DNA from 2 places in the Photobacterium kagoshimensis genome. Region 1 is predicted to be linked to the other one. Evidence: riboswitches for the same ligand, from Rfam matches in the RefSeq annotation. Region 1 holds a riboswitch; the other holds the start of a gene.
What was found. A riboswitch is a leader RNA that binds a small molecule or an ion and turns the genes downstream of it on or off. The one in region 1 is predicted to bind cobalamin.

Region 1 (7,355 bases):
TTCTTTAGCGCAGCGACCACCTTCACAGACCAATACATGGTGGCGGTGGTATAGCATAGGTCGGTTTAAATCAACGTGCTTTGGCTTACACTGATACCCTTTGACGACTTCATTGCCATGCGCATTTATATGGCAATTTTCACCTAACCAGTTCTTCCATTTTTTCTTCGCCATGGCTTCATCAGCAGGAATACGTGCACAGGCCAAGGTCATGTTGAAGCCATCTTGCTTGTACTTCCACTTAGGCACTAATAAGCGATTCGCTCCTGCTTTTTTCAGTGCCGCAGCTTCCGCAACCGATGATACGCCAGTGATTTTTTTGACAAACTCAGAAGGGTTTTCAATGCCTTCAACATCCGCTAATTGCGACGCTTCAAAAGTGACAAATGGTGTTTGTTGACGCTGAGAAATCGCATGAATACCCGCTTCATCGGCTTTTAACGCAATACTGGAAAAAGCAGCCACGGATTCTGACGCTAAACTATGTTCATCGAGGAAGGTTTGTAGCCCTTGCTGAATCACATGGGCAGGGGTATTTCTGTCGCAACCTATTCCTAATACCAAGGATTTTGGTCGCCACAGCACGCATTTATTTTGCCAATCTGCATACCCTTCCGGTATTTGCTGATCGCAAATCAATACCAGTCCATCCCATGAATCAGTGGAGATTGTCGATAACTGGGTCGCTGCCAATTCTGGATGGCAAATCAAATTGGCAGGCATAGAGCGCTTTTCACGCCACCAATTCTGTTGCCCTGCGCGCTGTACTATCAAAACAGGTTTTTCATTCACTACGGCAGCAGAAACAGCTGTAATAGCGGGTTCGCATTCAGGGGCAAGTTGCCAACCAAGCGCGGCACCTAGCATATCTACCGATAAACTCCCAGCCACATCAGATGCAGTTGTTACCACGGGTGTCGCCGCTAATAACTCAGCAACACGGCATGCTAAAGCGTTCGCGCCACCACGGTGGCCTGACAACATAGGAATGACAAAATTGGCATGATCATCAATACAAATCACCCCGGGATCGGTGCGTTTATCCACCATTAGAGGAGCAATCATACGACTGACGATCCCTGTGGCGAAAAAGCAAATATGATGATCATAGTCACTGAAACGCTGCGCCATAAAATCCGACAAGGGTAAGGTTAAGTGCTGGATTTGTGCTTCATTGTGCTGAAACACCTCTTGACCAACATCTGACACAAACACAGTGGCAAATGGCAAGGTCTTTGCCAATCGCTGAGCTTGCTTAGCACCGTGAAGGGTGATGGCATAAATGGCTATTTTCACGCAGCAGATTCCTTGGCTAACGATGAGGCTTGGGTTTGCTGACCTAGGGTTTGTTGAGCTGAGATTTGCTGAAGCGATTGATCAGTCGAGTCTTGCTCTACGGACGTGCCGCGCAACACACCACGACGAGAGCGTACTGAAAGCTGCACCATAGAGAAATAACGGTGGCCCTCAGGCACGTCACGCAAGTCTTGATACACTTCTTGCTTGTCGGTAGTGGCATGCGACACATAAGTGGCACAAGCGAGCATATCCATGCTTTCCAGTAGCGCAGTTAACTGAGGAACAATACGGCCTGCTTTGATCAACATGATGGTATCGAACTCTTCGACTAAGCGCGGTAAGCACGATAATCCCCAAGTGGCAGGCACCACACAAAAACGCTCTTGGCCGTCAGCTAAAGGAATTTGGGTTTGAGCGGGAATAGCTGTGACCGAGGTAATACCCGGTACAATTTCAACCTCAAGCTGTGGCAGTAGTTCTTGTAACTCTTCTTGAATATAGGCCCAAGTGCTATAAACCGAAGGGTCGCCTTCTGTTGCAAACACAACATCTTTACCTTGTTGTAAGCGCGCAACTAACGACAATGCCGCTTCACGCCACGCCGGAATATTAATCTGCGGATCGCGACTCATTGGAAAGTGCAAAAACAGCTTTTCGCCCTGCATCTCGTCATCTTGTACTGCACCTGCGACGATCTTGTGAGCAAAAGATGCCTGTGAGCCTTTATCCTTTTCAGGAAACGCCACAACATCCACTGTACTGATTAATCGGTGTGCTTTTAATGTCAGTAGTTCACTGTCGCCAGTCCCCACCCCTACGGCATAGAGCTTGCCTAATTGTTTAGTCATTATTATTTTCGCTGTGTAATTCTGTTTGAAGACGTTTATCAAAGATAAAAAGATGAATCGGGTTTTCTGCTTGATAGCGGGTGTAATGTGCTAATGGTACGCCCTGAGAAATAGAGACCATTTGCACTAGCGCCTTGACGTTGCGCTGTTTTGACCAAGTGTGAAGTTCGGCGACTGAGTCTATGGTGACGGCGGTGGCAACAATAACGCCATCATCGGCTAAGCGCTGCCAGCATGTATCAAGGATTGCTGCCATTTCACCACGACTGCCACCAATAAATACGCTATTAGCTTGAGGTAAGTTGGCCAATTCCTCGGGCGCTTTCACTTTGAGCAGTTGTACATTGTCGGTCGCATGAGCAGCAATATTGGCTTCAATCGATTCATAACAATCACGATTAGATTCAAGGGTATAAACCTGTCCCTGCCAACACTGCTTAGCCGCTTCAATCGCGACTGAGCCTGAACCTGTACCTATGTCCCAAACGCTGTGGTCAGGGCAAATACGCATGCTGCTCAAAGCTAAATGACGAATAGGTTGCTTGGTGATTAAACCACGCTTAGGCATGCGTTTTTCAAATGTGTCATCGGCGGCATATTGACCATACCCACCCCAATAAAGTGCTTGCTGGCGTTGTAACACAACAAGATTAAGCGGATTAAAATCCTCAACTTGCTTTGTGGCTAATTCAGCTACTGTAAAAGCTGTGACCTTTTCTTCTATCCCGCCTAGCTGTTCACAAACCCATACCTGCCAATGCGCCTGATGATAAGTCAGTAAGTGCTTCGCTATGGCGCCAGGATGATTATTGCCGTCGGTTAACACACAAAACAGATCCCCTTGCTGTATTTGGCTGACAAGGCCCACTAACGGACGACCATGAACAGACAAACAAGTGGCGTATTGCCACGGCAATGCCAAGCGACTAAACGCCAACTGCATGGATGAAGGACTAGGAATAAAACGCAGCTCTGCTGAGGGTAAGTGGTTACTTAGTGTTTTACCGATACCGTAAAACAGAGGATCACCCGATGCTAAGATAACCACACCGCCCTCCTCACTTTCTTCTAATACTGCTGCTAACCATGCTTTATAGCCTTGCGCCATGGATAGCCGCTTCCCCTTGCATTGAGGAAACCAAGCTAATAAACGATCGTTACCTGCAACCACCCTAGCTTGCGCTACCGCGTTTACCGCACGGCTGGTTAAGCTCATGCAACCATCTTCAGGCACACCCACAACCGTGATCGCTGGCAGCTCAGAAGGGGCAATATCACCACTGAGCATTAGACCGACTCCATCAGCAAAGCATGAATCGTTGAAACCACTAATGGGCTTCCCCCTTTGCGTCCCACACTGGCGATATAAGGAATAGTGCTTTGTTCAGTCAATGCTTGCTTTGATTCTTCCGCTTTCACAAAACCAACAGGAATACCTATGATGAGCGCAGGTTTAGCCTCGCCGGCTTCCACCATACGTAAAATTTCAAACAAGGCTGTCGGCGCGTTGCCAATAGCAATGATAGCGCCATCTAATACACCAGCATCTCGGGCATATTGCATCGCTTGTATGGCTCGGGTTTCACCGCTGGCTTTGGCCCGTTCAATCACTGTCGGGTGGCTGATAAAGCAGTGCGCTTGGTTACCATGTACTGATAAACGCTGCTGGCTCAGTCCCGTTGAAATCATGGTGACATCGGTAATAATTTGGGCCCCCGCTTGTAGGGCTTGAATACCCAAACTCACCGCATTATCACTGAACTGAAAGAGCTGGGCATATTCGAAATCCCCCGTGGTGTGGATGGCGCGACGCACCACATTCCATTCAACAGGTGTGAACGAATGCCCACCGTGAAAGGCTTCTATTTCATGGTCGATAATCGCGAACGAATTATTTTCGATTTGTCGACCTTGTGCAGTCATTTGCTGCATCTTATTCATGGTATGTCCTTATGAGCTGAGGGGGATACTTGCGCACTTTTAATATGAATATTGCTTTTGCTTGTGCTGTCACTAAGCATGTGATGATGAGATGGCGAGCGGTGCATGGCCAATAAGCGACCATCAAAATCAATTAATCGAAATTCGATATCAAGATAATGATCAACGTATACTGCGGCATGTTCCGCTGCTTGTTGGCATAGCAAATCTAAAAAAGCTTGAGGGGACGTTTCACGCCATAAATCTAAAACATGGCGGCCCGTATTCGCATCTCTTATTTGCTCGCACAGTTCAGCTGCGCACTCACTTTGAATCGCAAGATCTGCCAATAATTGAAAGTCGATGGCACGGCCTGAGACATGTGTCATCATGTGACCAGCCACCATTTTGGCTAGCTTGCCTATCATGGCGACAACCGTTACTTTTGGGACGTGATAACGCTTACTAGCACGTAAACCAACGCCGACAAAATCGCCCGCTTGAATAAAACAGATACTGTCTAACTGCGGCAGCATTGCCATAGCGGATTTTTCGGAGCGAGACCCCGTCGTGAGCACAACATGATTTTGTTGATTCGCGTTAGCAATTTGCACAGACTGGCGCACTGAAGCAGAAAAAGCAGAGGTGGAATAAGGTTTGACCGTGCCACGCGTGCCAAGAATAGAAATGCCGCCGATTAACCCGAGGCGAGGACCTATGGTTTCTTTGGCGCGTTCTTCACCATCAGGTACACGAATTTCTAGCACGATACCTTGCTGACAACAATTACGTGATTTGGCATCAGCGTTTAGGTTCCATTCGAGCTGCACCATATCGAGGATATTAGCCCGAGGCACAGGGTTTATCGCAGGCTGGCCAACGGGTAACTCCAGCCCTGGTAAGGTTACTCGCGCAACCCCAACGCCACCATCAAGTAAAATGCCTGATTGGTCGCTCCATTGCGCAAAGCACTGAATTTCAGCGCCATGGGTACAATCAGGATCATCGCCTGCATCTTTAATAACCCCAGCAAGTACACCATCGCAATGGTATTCAAGTCGTGCAATAGCAAAGGTAGCCGATTCAAGATTAGGCAAAGTAATAGAAATAAACGGCAGAGATTGCCCTGTCAGCAAAGCATGAACAGCGGCACGACTGGCAGCCGCAGCACAAGCACCAGTCGTAAAACCAGAACGTAAATCGGTGCGTTTTTTTGAGCGCTTAACCTTGGTGACCAAAGCTCGCTCCACAATTTTTATGATTCGCCATAGCGCCTTACCATTCCATAGTGGTAATGCTGTTTAGCTTTGCGAAAAGCTCGACATCCATTACTGGGGTTCAAATACAATTACCCCCGAATAGCCGAACGCAACGATAGAGAAATCGCTGGAAGGTACGATGCTGAGTATCCCCGCTCAGAATTCGGAAGCGAATGAAGTAACAGGTATCCTGACTAACGACTAAACCGCTTCAACCCCTTCCCGAATAATATCGTCATTACTCAGTGGCTTTGTTAAAACTCATCGCTTACAGTTGCGGGTACAGCTCAGGTTTCTCACCTGATTCCCTGCATGGCTGATAAAGGCTATTTTGCTGCGATTATCTCTCACCATGGTCACTCAGTATTCAAGCTGGAATGACATTACTTATTATGTGGTTTATTATCGAACTAGTTTAATGATATACCTCTAGTTATCAACACTAATATTTACTTTTCATTCACTTAAATTAAGCTGAGATGGCATTAGCTCAAATATTTTCATTGCTGTATTCACGGGAATACCTTCTCCGTATGACCACGATACTCGGCCATTGACAATATTCCATGCGCAGCGAATCCACTCGCCGTGACTCACCACGTAAACTGTTTTTCCTGCGTGTCGACTGACCAAAGTCTGTAAAAAATCGGCTACTCGCCGCTCAAACATGAGCTCACTCTCTGCTAATAAACCTGTCGCTATCGTATCGTACGCATCCAGTCGTTTTTCATAACGGCTTTGATAAGCTAACCAGTGTTGAGTATGTAAAAAACCGTCAACACATTCATTTTTTTGCTTACCTTCGAGAATACCAAATCTTCTTTCGCGCAGGCGTTGATCTGGCACGATATGACCGCCACTCTCGTTACAAATAATACGAGCAGACGCCAGAGCTCGGCCAAGGTCACTTGAATACACAATATCGGCGGGGTATTTTCGACAGCATTGGCTTGTTGATATCAAACAGGCGAGCTGCTTTCGACCTTCAATCGTTAAGCGACTGTCTCGCCAACCTTGTAACTTACCAACAAGATTCCACTCAGTTTGCGCATGGCGCACCATAACAAGCCGAACAGACGGTTTATTATCATTTATCTTCATTTGCTGTTTTATCGGCGCCACCTTGAACCTGTAATAATAAGTTTACACTTTAGTGTATTTCTTCGAAAACAGCATAAGGCAATGGTATAGCCGCGATCAAACAAAGTCGGTATTATCAGCCCAAGCAAACTTATTGCCGCTTTTCACTTTTTCGTACTCAGTGAAAAGCCCGTAAGCCCTTTATTTTTGGTCATTTAAAGGCTTACACTAGTGGAAGGCCATAGTTCGGTCAAACTCGCCTTCCCTATTCCTCTCTCAACCACAGCTACGATAATATACTTGGTATATTGTCGAATTTCGTGTATCTAAAATTCAGTCTTTTGTTTACTTTTTACTACATCCATGACAAAACCCATTGCGTCATAGTCTTAGCTAAGTATTGTTTCGATGAAAAAAAACCAAGTGGCAAGCACTTGGTTTTAATATCACCGCGATGTTATTACACAGCGAGCAGTCGAACTATGGTTACATGCGTTCCACTTTCATTTTTGGCACTTTCACATCTACAACACAAGTCATTTCCATGTGACGTGAAGGCAGCGTTTTAGTATCACAATGACGAAGCTGAGCCACACCAACACCAACAGCCTTACTGGTTAAGCAAGATTGCACATCACCGTATGATGACTGTGAACCATTGCGGTCTAACACAGTTTCATTTTGGGTAAAGTGCTTCTCAATAGCGACACCATTTGTTTCCATCACAGCTAATGATAGCGCACGGTCACGGGCTGCTTCTTCAAGTGTGGTAATGCTATCGCGATCCCCCCCTGCCACCACAACGGTTTGCTCAGACGTAACATAAATACGCTCGCCTGCGGCATCGGTTTCATGAATAACATGCAGCTGTAGCTGGCTTTCACATGAGCTTACATCACCAAAGATTTTCGATTTTGCTGGTGGAACGTGAACGGTCACACTCGGCTCA
Region 2 (7,355 bases), on a different contig from region 1:
ATGACGTAAAAGATCTTTTTTCTGAACACGGTGAAGTTTTCGCTGTTCGTCTAATGAAAGACAAACGTACAGGTAAGCGTAGAGGGTTTGGGTTTGTTGTTATGAACAGTGCCGATGTTGGTACCGCTATCGCAAACTTAAACAACAAAGAATACGGCCAACGAACATTAAAAGTCCGTGAAGCCAATGAACCTAAAAATGGGGAAGATCTAGATTCTGAATAGGACTTAACCCCAACTGACAAAGAAAAACATTCAGTGCCGCTTCATGATGTGAAGCGGCACTGTTATATGTAATGTTTGTTTTTTTGCTATCGCCCTGACCAGCACTCTCACCCAATAACGCTTTAACGCGGTTAGCTATCGCTTTTCCTGAATCAATGATTTGCACCGGAGTGGAGAACACCTGCTGGATTTCATCTTTAATTAACGGGAAGTGCGTACAGCCAAGAACAATACCATCGACGCGATCTAGCCAGGGTAAAAGTATTTCCTGGATTTCTGCAACAGAGACGGCTTCACCTCGTAGTTTTTGCTCTGCAATTTCAACTAATCGTGTTGAACCTATCATCAATACTTGGCAATCTTTTGCAAATTCAGCAATTAATTCTTGGGTATAGCGGCGTTTAACTGTTGCTGGTGTTGCTAATAGTCCTATAACCTTCTTTTCGCTTAACGCTGCTGCTGGCTTAATTGCTGGAACCACCCCCACGACAGGAATGTCTAATTGTGTTCTTAATGTTGGCAGTACTATGGTACTCGCGGTATTACACGCGATCACAACCAAATCAACACTATGTTTTCGCACTAAACGAGACACGATCTCTAACGTTCTCGCAATCAAAACTGATTCTTCCAGCTCGCCATAAGGAAAAGCGGCATTATCAAAAGCGTAGATGTAATGTTCATTTGGGAGCTGTGCACGAATCTCTTGGTATACAGATAACCCACCGACTCCAGAGTCAAAAATCAGAACACTTTTCACAACACACCACACCTACACGAAAAAACAGAGGCTATCATACTGCGATTTAAACAGTTCAGAAACTACCTGTGCTATCGCTATATTGATAACGCTGATAATGAAACCTGGATGTTCGCTCTATATATGAAGGGGTAATAACGAGCTGAGTTTTAAAGCAAGGTGCTGCTATCACTAATGTATGAAACTCGCCATTTTCACCACAGGGATCAACACCGCTAGGTAAAGAGTCTATAAATTCAGGCGTATACCATTGCCCGCAGTAATCACCCGCCAATTGTTGAGTATCCACCGTTGTAACTAGTGTTTGGATACCACGCGTAATTATTTCCTGCGCTAGTAGAGAGCTATCTTCTCCCATCAAAGGAAAAACGCATTGCCATCCAGCAGGTTCAATATAACTACGGCGGTAGTCAGCAATACCATTGCAAAACATGTCACCAAACGCGATAGCATCAATATCAAGCTTAGAGGCTTTTAAACCATTAACCACCATAGACTGGTATACGTCATTAGGTGGAAACACACTTGGCAGCGCAACGGTAATCAAAGGCAAACCTATCAGGCTAGCTTGCTGACGAACAACATCAATCGGTGTGGCCTGAAAAGGCACTTCATCTTCAAGATAGGTGGTAAACAAACCCACAACTCGGTATTGAGGGTCGTCTAATAAACGAAGTAGTGTCAACATCGAGTCTTTGCCCGAGCTCCAACTGATAATGACGTTAATCTGTGTCATGAATGATGCCCCAAACTAAATAATCATCAAAGATATAAATAAGGCCGCTAAATAGCGGCCTTGTACAAAAAGCATCTTTGCTTAGAACTGGTATGAACCATTCACATAGAAGGCACGTTCTGGCGCAGGGTAACCTTTAGCGGTTTCGTACTTTTCATTAAACAGGTTATCTACTCGACCACGTACGACCAAAGCATCTGTCACTTGATACGTTGTCGATAAATCCCACAGACTTGTTGCTGGCAAGTAACTATCATCTGTAGGAGCTGTAGTCGGTAGATCTAAACGCTTACCTGTATATAAGTAAGTTAAACTTACCGTAGCATCCCCAAATGCCACATCACTAATCCACTTATAATTTTGTTTTGCACGGCGTGCTAGCTGAACATCTTTCGCATCTTTATGATCTTTAAAATCAGCAACAACCGTATGATTTACAATACCCGTCGCAAACTGAACATCAAACTCAATGCCTTTAATTCGAGCATCGACATTATCAGAATTAAATCTACCGTCTGCGCCTTTATACCAAATAATTAAGTTATCAACCTTGTTATCATAAGCCGCAAGATTCCATTGCATAAAATCATAATAACCCGATGCTCCTAGCTCGAAGTTTTTAGACTCTTCAGGCATCAATTCAGGCTTAGACGCTAAATCAGAATACGTAGGTGCTTTAAATGCCGTGCCATAGCTCGCTCGAACACGGTGCTGCTCATTGATTTGGTAGGCAGTTGCTAAAGACCACGTCGCGTAGTTATCGTATTTATCATGCTTGTCGTAACGAGCATTACCTTCAACTGTTAGTTGGTTCCATTCCATTAGACCTGAAACATAGCCACCGTAATTATTACGACTTTCACCCGCTAGCTTATGTTTTGAACCATAACTTAACGCATCATCTTTTAACTTTTCACGGCGCCAATCAAGACCGCCCCCCAGTTGTAACATATCGGTTAGCTGATAAAGGTTCGCCCACTGCACATTGAACATATCGGAATTTGTGCGAGTACTCGCCTTATCTTTACCCTCACTCTGGCTGTAATTACGTGATTGGGTATCTTGGTAGTTCGTACTAAACTGCGTTTGCCATGCTGCTGCTTGGTGTTCAAGCTGCGCGGTGACATTCTGGTTTCGCACATAACCAAAGTTTTTGACACCATAGCTATCGTACTCAGCTTCATTCTCATACCAGCTCGCTGAGCCATAGGCTTTAGTGTTGTCAGATAATTGGTGCTCATAACCCACTAGTGCATTTTTGCTATCGTAGCCGTGCTTTACACCATCGTTCTTACCTGGCTGTGGTCGCACATTATAGCCATCCGTTTGAACGAAACCTGCGGCCACCTGTAAATGACCGGTATCGCTCACATCAGATTTAGCAACAAAGTTCGCTTCTTTATATGCACGGCTACCAGCGCCTAATGTCATTTGCTTAGTGTCATCGCCTTGCTGAGAGCGAGTGATAATATTGATCACACCACCAATAGCATCTGAGCCATATTTTGCAGCACCAGGACCACGAATAACTTCAACACGCTCAACTAAACCAATAGGGAAGCGGTTAAAGTTAACACCACCACCAATTGACGAGCTAATTCGTACACCATCAACAAGCACTAGTGTCTGGTTACTATTTGCACCACGAATATAAACTGAAGCGTTTTGTCCTAAGCCACCATTTTGTGCAACTTCAACACCCGGTAAACGGCGCAATACCTCTGGCAGCGCTTTGGCTTGGATAGCTTCGATTTCTTCACGTGTAACAACACTGATAGGAGCTAAAACAGAAGAAAGAGGTTGTTCAAATCGGTTTGCTGTTACCACCATCACATCATCGGTTGATGTTTCGGTCGCAAAAGCCTGACTTTGGAAAAATAGAGGGGCTAACGCCACTGCTAAGAGCGTTTTATTCATTAGATTGGATACCTTAAGTCGCGTTTATTACTAAGCACATTGCTTCGAAGCACTGGTTGGTATTCGGACTTAAGAGCAAGGTTTACACCGCCTACGGCAACAACTTCCCATTTCATCTATTGCTGAGCTAAATAGACAAAACAGTGTTTGGAACAACGTCCATGTGCTTTCGTTCTCTATTACCGCTGCGCGTCAGTTACGGATTTCCACCGTATTCCCTAGCCATTATGGCAAACCAGCGCATCGCGAATGCTAGTAAGCTCAACATTAATTGTCTAGCTTTGTTTATGCTTAGCAGTAAATAAGCACCAGCTTTGACACTTTCTCGGCCTCAAAGCTGGACATCGCCCAACAATGCAATAAAATCTCCGCTCTTAATTTGAGCAGTTTGAGGCAAACAAATGGCATCCACCGCAATCAATCCCGCTGATTACCAACTTCAGTTGGATGAAAAAGCAGAACGTATTCAAAATATCTTCGCAGATTTTGAGACGCCTGAGCTTGAGGTTTTTGCCTCTCCTGCTGAGCACTACCGCATGCGTGCAGAGTTTCGCGTATGGCATGAAGGTGAAGATCTTTACTACGTCATGTTCAATCAAGAAACGCGTGAGAAATACCGTGTCGATCAATTTCCAGCAGCAAGCCGTCTAATTAACGACTTAATGCCACTTCTGGTCGATGCATTAAAGCCTGTTAAAGCGCTGCGTCACAAACTGTTTCAAGTGGATTTTCTGTCCACATTAAGCGGTGAGATTCTGGTATCACTGCTTTATCACCGCCAACTGGATGAAGAGTGGGAAGCTGAAGCAAAAGCGTTAAAGCAGCGTTTAAATGATGAAGGCTTTAACCTGAACTTCATCGGCCGTGCTCGTAAACAAAAGATTGTTCTCGACCAAGAGCACGTTATCGAAAAGCTGAAAGTGCACGATCGCGTTCTAACGTACAAGCAAGTTGAAAACAGCTTCACTCAACCAAATGGTGAAGTAGCGCAGAAGATGTTGGAGTGGGCTGTTGACTGCACAGCAGAAAGTGAAGGTGATCTGCTTGAGCTTTACTGTGGCAACGGTAATTTCTCATTGGCGCTGGCGCAAAATTTTGACCGCGTACTCGCAACAGAGTTAGCCAAACCGTCGGTTGATTCAGCACAATACAATATTGCGGTAAACAACATTGATAACGTACAAATCATTCGTATGTCTGCGGAAGATTTTACCGATGCAATGGAAGGCAAACGTGAGTTCCGCCGCCTAAAAGATCAAAACGTGGATTTACAAAGCTACAACTGTAATACCATCTTCGTTGATCCGCCACGTTCAGGCATGGATGAAGGCACCTGTCGCATGGTGCAAGGTTACGAACGTATTATGTACATTTCATGTAATCCTGAAACGCTACAAGATAACTTGGCCATTTTGAGCGAAACGCACAATATCACGCGCTTTGCACTGTTTGATCAGTTCCCTTACACCCATCATATGGAGGCGGGTGTCCTACTAGAGCGCAAATAAACGCGACAGTAGCGAACAATAGATGCAAAAAAGGCGCTCTCAGCGCCTTTTTTATTACCTTTTTGAGCGAATAAGCGCTTAAGCTGCCGCTTCGTCTTTCTTGCCCATCACACCTAGTTTCACCGCTACCCAGAACAACAAGCCTAGAGAAATCATCAGTGGTAAGAAGTTTGACCCCATCTCTGGCATTTGTGCGCGTAGGAAAGATGAGTAGCCAAATGCACCCACTAAGAAACAAGCAAATGCAATCGCAGGCGTGCCTTCAGACATAGGTTTGGTTAAGTATTCTTGGTATAGGCAGTACACTGCCAAGGCAAAAGCGATCACAGGAAAAACGGAGAAGGCAACGGCACTTGACGTAAATACCGCCAGCGTTGCATTGCCACATAAACCCGCTAACAAAGACAAAATCAATGTTTTACGTTCAGCTTTTACTTGTTCCTTGTTCATATTCTTCACCAGCAAAATAAGGTTAGAGTTTCTGCCTGAGCTCACGACGCTCACGCTCTTTGCGGTACCAATAGGCACCCTTTGCAATCATTCGTAATTGCATGATCAGCCGTTCGGCATGCTCAGCACGCGCATGACTGTCTAGATCCAGTGCTTCTGCACCAGAACTGAATACTAATGTGACTGACGCCTCCGCTTGGGTGTACGCTTCTTCATGCGTCACCCCTGTTTTGGCCTCTAAATACTCGGCAAGTTCCGCCACAAAATGTTGAATTTCACGGGCTACTGCAGCACGAAAGGCGGTCGAAGTGCCTGAACGCTCACGTAACAGTAACCTAAATACGTTTGGGCTACCTTCGATAAACTCCATGAAGGTTTCGACCGAAGTACGGATCACGCTTCCCTCTTCGGCAATACGTTGGCGAGCTTGACGCATCAGCTGACGCAGAATCAAACCACCTTCATCAACCATGGTAAGGCCAAGCTCATCCATATCTTTAAAATGTCGATAAAAAGAGGTGGGAGCTATCCCCGCTTCGCGTGCAACTTCACGCAAACTTAAACTGGAAAAACTACGATCAGCACAAAGCTGGCTAAATGCAGCATCAATAAGCGAGCGACGGGTTTTTTCTTTTTGTTGAGCCCTAATACCCATGAATCTATTGGTTCTCTAATACTCTTTGCTGCAACTATACGCGGTTTTTATTACCAGTTCAGCGAGAATCCTGATCTTTCGATTAGGCTCTTATGAAATTAATCAGACCATAGTAAGTCCTGACTTAAACTGAATCAAAGCGACATTTGTCACTTTTAACTACTGGCTCACAAAGTAGCATATTTTCGTCAAGGAGACTTGCAAGGTTAGTTTGCATGCGCTGACAACGTGATCGTTACCGAGCTATGGCCATCAACTGATTTTCCACCAGCACAATCAGGGTTACACTGCTGCTATGGCAATGTTGCATGGATGATAATAAAGGCCAAGCCCATGACAAAGAAAAACCGACAAACCGCCCAGCATTTTGACGCCATCGTAATTGGTAGCGGCCCAGGTGGTGAAGGGGCTGCAATGGGGCTAACCAAAGCAGGTCTCAATGTCGCTATTATTGAGCGCGAAGATAGCGTCGGTGGCGGTTGTACTCACTGGGGAACCATCCCCTCAAAAGCACTTCGTCACGCAGTCAGCCGAATTATCGAGTTCAACCAAAACCCACTGTACTGCAAAAACAATTCAAGTCTGCATAGCACCTTCAGCCAGATCTTAGGCCATGCTCAAGATGTCGTAAATAAACAAACCCGTATGCGCCAAGGGTTTTACGACCGTAATCAGTGCAGCATTCTTTTTGGTGAAGCCAGCTTTGTTGATAGCCATACGGTACAAGTTCGTAATAAAGACGGTAGCCATGATTTATACCGTGGCGATACTTTTGTTATAGCCACAGGTTCACGGCCTTACCAGCCTACAGATGTCGACTTTAATCACTCGCGAGTATATGACAGCGATTCGATTTTGCAGCTCAAGCACGATCCTCGCCATATTATTATTTATGGCGCTGGCGTGATCGGCAGTGAATATGCCTCCATCTTCCGTGGGTTGGGGGTCAAAGTAGATTTAATTAATACCCGCGATCGCTTATTGGAATTTTTAGATAATGAGATTTCAGACTCCCTCTCTTATCACCTCTGGAATAGCGGCGCGATGATCCGCAACGGTGAAACCTATGAGCGGATTGAAGGGACCGAAGATGGTGTGATTTTAC

Region 2: linked by a shared signal. The riboswitch ahead of L4C35_RS19530 (TonB-dependent receptor domain-containing protein) and the one ahead of L4C35_RS17395 (cobalt-precorrin-5B (C(1))-methyltransferase) in region 1 are both predicted to bind cobalamin.

Annotation. Positions count from the first base shown of each region.
Region 1 is NZ_JAKJSO010000018.1:126,220-133,574, forward strand. Features, by position in the region: gene L4C35_RS17375 (cobalamin biosynthesis protein) at 1-1,296, opposite strand, end outside; gene cobI (precorrin-2 C(20)-methyltransferase) at 1,293-2,147, opposite strand; gene cbiE (precorrin-6y C5,15-methyltransferase (decarboxylating) subunit CbiE) at 2,140-3,435, opposite strand; gene L4C35_RS17390 (precorrin-8X methylmutase) at 3,435-4,088, opposite strand; gene L4C35_RS17395 (cobalt-precorrin-5B (C(1))-methyltransferase) at 4,085-5,305, opposite strand; cobalamin riboswitch at 5,490-5,686, opposite strand; gene L4C35_RS17400 (histidine phosphatase family protein) at 5,783-6,427, opposite strand; gene L4C35_RS17405 (hypothetical protein) at 6,893-7,355, opposite strand, start outside.
Region 2 is NZ_JAKJSO010000022.1:98,188-105,542, reverse strand. Features, by position in the region: gene L4C35_RS19545 (RNA recognition motif domain-containing protein) at 1-224, shown strand, start outside; gene murI (glutamate racemase) at 193-984, opposite strand; gene L4C35_RS19535 (Dph6-related ATP pyrophosphatase) at 1,040-1,720, opposite strand; gene L4C35_RS19530 (TonB-dependent receptor domain-containing protein) at 1,802-3,637, opposite strand; cobalamin riboswitch at 3,675-3,892, opposite strand; gene trmA (tRNA (uridine(54)-C5)-methyltransferase TrmA) at 4,039-5,145, shown strand; gene L4C35_RS19520 (YijD family membrane protein) at 5,224-5,595, opposite strand; gene fabR (HTH-type transcriptional repressor FabR) at 5,618-6,250, opposite strand; gene sthA (Si-specific NAD(P)(+) transhydrogenase) at 6,584-7,355, shown strand, end outside.